2 regions of the Paenibacillus sp. RU5M genome follow, and region 2 is predicted to be linked to the other one. Evidence: riboswitches for the same ligand, from Rfam matches in the RefSeq annotation. Region 2 holds a riboswitch; the other holds the start of a gene.
The links. A riboswitch is a leader RNA that binds a small molecule or an ion and turns the genes downstream of it on or off. The one in region 2 is predicted to bind glycine.

Region 1: another riboswitch for glycine. It lies ahead of sdaAB (L-serine ammonia-lyase, iron-sulfur-dependent subunit beta); the one in region 2 lies ahead of gcvT (glycine cleavage system aminomethyltransferase GcvT).

What each region holds. Positions count from the first base shown of each region.
Region 1 covers NZ_OBQM01000005.1:270,997-273,401, reverse strand. The annotation lists gene CRO25_RS17305 (MFS transporter) at 1-677, shown strand, start outside; glycine riboswitch at 1,015-1,138, shown strand; gene sdaAB (L-serine ammonia-lyase, iron-sulfur-dependent subunit beta) at 1,397-2,086, shown strand; gene sdaAA (L-serine ammonia-lyase, iron-sulfur-dependent, subunit alpha) at 2,076-2,405, shown strand, end outside.
Region 2 covers NZ_OBQM01000016.1:65,806-68,210, forward strand. The annotation lists gene gcvH (glycine cleavage system protein GcvH) at 31-420, opposite strand; glycine riboswitch at 768-890, shown strand; gene gcvT (glycine cleavage system aminomethyltransferase GcvT) at 1,192-2,328, shown strand; gene gcvPA (aminomethyl-transferring glycine dehydrogenase subunit GcvPA) at 2,325-2,405, shown strand, end outside.

The sequences.
Region 1 (2,405 bases), on a different contig from region 2:
AGAATATAGGGACGGGAAGCAGACTGACACCTCGGATGATTGCCCAGGATTGGAGAGCTGTACTGAGCTTCAGCCGAAAGTCGGGCTACGTGGTCGGTATATATGCCCTGTTCCAGATTATTCTGGTGGTCGGCATGTCGCTGGATGCTCAGGAAGTGGTGTTTATCCGTCAGGTGATGAACCTGCCTGAATCACAGTACGGAGCATTAATGAGTATCACCGGAATCGGTTATTTGGCAGGTTCCATGCTGGTTTGGATGTTCGCCAAACATTTGCCGATCCGTCACATGATGGGTGGCGGTGTACTTCTGGTCGCGCTGGGTTATTTTCTGTTCTCCCGTTCATTCTCGTTTGAGCTGGCGGCGGTTGCCTTTATTCTGCTCGGTCTGTGCTCCGCACTGGCGAATACGGGCCTGGTTACCTTTTATCAAAATAATATCCCTGTCGATCTGATGGGGCGAATGAGCAGTGTACTTGGACTAGTGTTAAGTATGCTACAGGTGGCTTCCATTTTGATTGCAGGCGTAGTGGCCGAGCAGTTGTCACTTCGTATGGTATATACAGTTGTATCCGGGGTTATGCTGCTGGCTGCGTTGGGATTGTGGGTGACGAGTATGCTTCCTTCCCGAAGCAGGTATTACGATGAACCATCGAAGCCCAAGGCGATGGTGGGGTGACAGGCAGAAATACGGCAATTCTAATACAGAATAAAGGTTGCCTGAATACCCGAACCGTTCTGTGGAACATAACATAAATAGTATTAAACACTGATAGTCACTAATAGAAAATGAACAATGTATACGCTTTCGAGATGAAACGCATTAACACATTCATGTGATGAAAGTTTACAGTTCGTTAATTTATTTAGTGTATAAAATGGAAAAAAGCAAATATTCACAAAGAAATCGTTAAGTTTGTTGACACTGATCTTCCGGTCGATTAATCTTAATGAGAAAGTATTAAAAACTTCAATTATCGTTCTGTTACAAGATCAGAATGGTTCCATACAGCGAATGATAGCGAGCGGGAGAGACCTGGGCATGTCGAGTAAAATGGCAGCTGTCGGGCACCGAAGGAGCAAGCTGCTACGCACCCGGCGCAGTGGTTAATCTCTCAGGTAAATGTACCATCGTTGGACGCAACTCTGGAGAGTGCGCGAAACTGCGCCACCCAAGGGGTATATGGTCAAGCAGCACGGTGTGCAGGGTGACATCACCTGTGAATACAGGAATGCATCGATCCGCCGCGCTGCTTATCATGAAACTCTCAGGTATCGAGGACAGAGAGAGGGCCTAGGGCCTTCTTCTGTCCTTTTCTCATGTCATCATTCAGTAATAAAGGAACATTATGGGTGTACGTCTGGATGAAAATGACGATTATAAATGGAGGGTTTGCGATGCGTTTTAAAGACGTTTTTTCAATTATTGGTCCGTCCATGACAGGTCCATCAAGTTCACATACGGCTGGAGCGGCAAGATTGGGGCGAATTGCCCGTCAGTGGCTGGGATGCACGCCTGAACGCGCTCGATTAACACTGTATGGCTCGTTCGCCGATACGTATCAGGGGCATGGTACAGATCTTGCGTTGATCGGTGGCCTGCTTGATTATGTGACTGATGATCCACGTATACCGGATGCAGAACAATATGCAGAGGAAGCGGGTATGGAGGTAGAGTTTTTCACAAGCGGCCTGCCTGCTCCTCATCCGAATACGGTCAAAATTGAACTGTGGCATGGAGCCCGCCAATGCTCACTAATCGGTGCTTCCATCGGCGGAGGTAGTGTATCAGTGCATGCATTGAATGATTTTCGTGTACAGATCAGCGGAGAGTTCCCCACACTTGTACTGCGCCATTCGGACAAAGCAGGGGTGCTCGCTTCCGTAACCTCGACCATCAGTTCGTCCGGGGTGAACATCGGGTACATGCAAGTGGATCGGAAAGCCCGGGATGGTGAAGCATTGACAGCGATGGAGATGGATGGTGTGCCGAATCCTGAGATGCTGAACCGACTGCGGTCACTGGATCATATGCTGGACATTCGCGTGATTGATTTAAAGAGAGGGGTCGAGCCTGATGCGGTTTAAACATCTACATGAACTGAATACCATCTGTACAGCAGAATCCAAAACCATCGCCGAGCTGATGATCGAAGAGCAGGTTCAGGAGACGAATATCCCGGAAGCGGACGTTATACAGCAGATGTCAGATTACTATCAGGTGATGAAGGAAGCTGTACACAAAGGGCTGACAGAAGATACGACATCACGCAGCGGTTTGACTGGCGGAGACGGCAAAAAAATGGCTGAGTACATTCGTAAAGGTGAGACTTGTTCTGGAGATGCTTCTGCACTGGCCATGGCGTATGCCCTTTGTGTATCGGAAGTGAATGCCTCCATGGGCCGG
Region 2 (2,405 bases):
CCGTATCTAGCGGAAATTTGTACCTTAATATTATTCCGTATGTTTACGATACGCATCCGCGTTCATCAATGTGGAAAGTGCTGCTGTGAGGTCGCCCTCAACACGAATCTCGATCATCCAGCCTTCCTCATATGGGGAGTTGTTAACCAGCTCCGGGGAATCCTGCAATGCATCATTCACAGCAATAATCGTTCCACTGACAGGAGAAAACAAATCCGAAACGGTTTTGACGGATTCAATCGTTCCAATGCCGTCTTCCGCTTTTACATCCAATTCAAGGTCAGGCAATTCTACAAACACAATGTCACCCAGCTGATGCTGCGCGAACTCGGTAATGCCAATACGTACGGTATCCTCCCCTACGGTCTGCACCCATTCGTGCTCTTCACTGTACAGGAAATCACTTTTCAATTCGCTCATCGATATCCGCCTCGCTTTTCATTAATGAGTGCATGCGTTTCTTTGACCTTAACCTTTTTCCCAGAACATAGCGTATGATATTTTCGATTCAAATGTCAAGATACCTCACAATTTATTTGTTTTTCTTCCTTATATGCCTGTAACTCAAATGGACCCTCCCTACATATAATGGTGAATATTAGAAAAGTAAGCGCACTCTTTATAAATAGACGTACATTAAAATGTTAATTAAAAATTTCATTCGGATTTTTTGTTCATATCTATGATATCGTTCTTGACATCAATAGACGATTCAGGCTTTAATGAGAGTAGTAAATGTGTTTAATTGGTCTATGCAATACCCGCGGATGAATGTAAAGGGAGAGATTACCCTTGACACCCGAATCAGGGTGTACATGCGGTAACGCCGAAGGAGTAAGCCACCGACAAGCGGAGGTGAATCTCTCAGGCAAAAGGACTTTTACGGGACGCAACTCTGGAGAGCATCTAATCGCCCTGTATGGGCGTTATGATCACCCAAGGGGAAACCTGCTGCATCATGCGGCGGGGTAACTCTCAGGTACCAAGGACAGAGCCTAAGAATACAGCGTGCTTCTGGCATGCCGATTCTTTGGCCTGTCCTTTTCCTTTTTCCCAAAAAAACGAAAACAGGTTATAGAGCGGCGCTGCCCATAGCGTCCTTACCTTACTTTTATAATAAAATATGATGCCAGATTCATTGATCCACGGTTATACACTCGGCCGGTTGACGGCCCATGACGAGGTGATTGGATGTCCGATTTGCTTAGAACCCCACTCTTTCCACTCTATCAGCAGTATGAAGGCGTACGATGCATTGATTTTGGTGGCTGGGAGCTCCCGGTACAATTCAGTGGAATTCAGAAAGAGCATGAAGCGGTGCGAGAACGTGCTGGATTATTTGATGTATCCCACATGGGCGAATTCACCGTACAAGGTGAACACGCAGAAGCTTTTTTACAGCACATGACCACTAATGATGTAACAACACTCGTTCCCGGGCAGGCCCAATACACGTTAATGTGTTATCCGGATGGCGGCGTGGTCGATGATCTGCTGATCTATAAACTGAAAGACCAGCATTATATGCTGGTGGTTAACGCCTCCAACATCGACAAGGACTGGGCATGGCTGCAACAGCACATGACGCCAGGCGTAACGATGACTAATGATTCGGATCAAACGGCGCTACTTGCTCTGCAAGGTCCGCTGGCAGTGGATATTCTCAGAACGGTGACAGACACCGATGTGTCTTCGATTGAGCCTTTCCGCTTTGTGGCAAATGCGAAGGTATGTGGCGTTTCATTGCTGTTATCCCGCACCGGATATACGGGTGAAGATGGCTTTGAGCTCTACGTTCCCGCGGAACAAGCTGCTGAGGTCTGGAACGGATTGATGCAAGCCGGAGAAGATCACGGACTCGTTCCGACAGGACTGGGTGCCCGGGATACGCTGCGCTTTGAAGCCAAGCTGCCCCTGTATGGACAGGAATTGTCTGCAACCATCACACCGCTGGAGGCTGGCGTAGGTATGTTTGTGAAGCTAAATGCAGGACCGTTTATCGGACATGAAGCCCTGTTGCAGCAAAAAAATGATGGGCCTGCCCGAAAGCTGGTCGGCATCGAAGTGCTGGAGCGCGGCATCCCTCGTCCTCATTATCCCATTTACGCCGAAGGCGTACAGATTGGTGAAGTAACCACAGGCACCCAGTCGCCTACGTTAAAACGTAATCTGGGGCTGGCCTTGATTGACAGCAAATATGCTGCACTGGGTACCCCGCTGGAGATTGAGATTCGTGGCAAGAAACTGAAAGCCGAGGTCGTGAAGACCCCTTTTCATAAACGGACACGTGCGCCAAAGACACCTACTCAAGGAGCTGATCAAGCATGAGCAAGCATCGCTACATCCCCATGACCGAGCAGGATCAGAGTGCCATGTTGGCAACCATCGGCGTGGAAACGATTGAG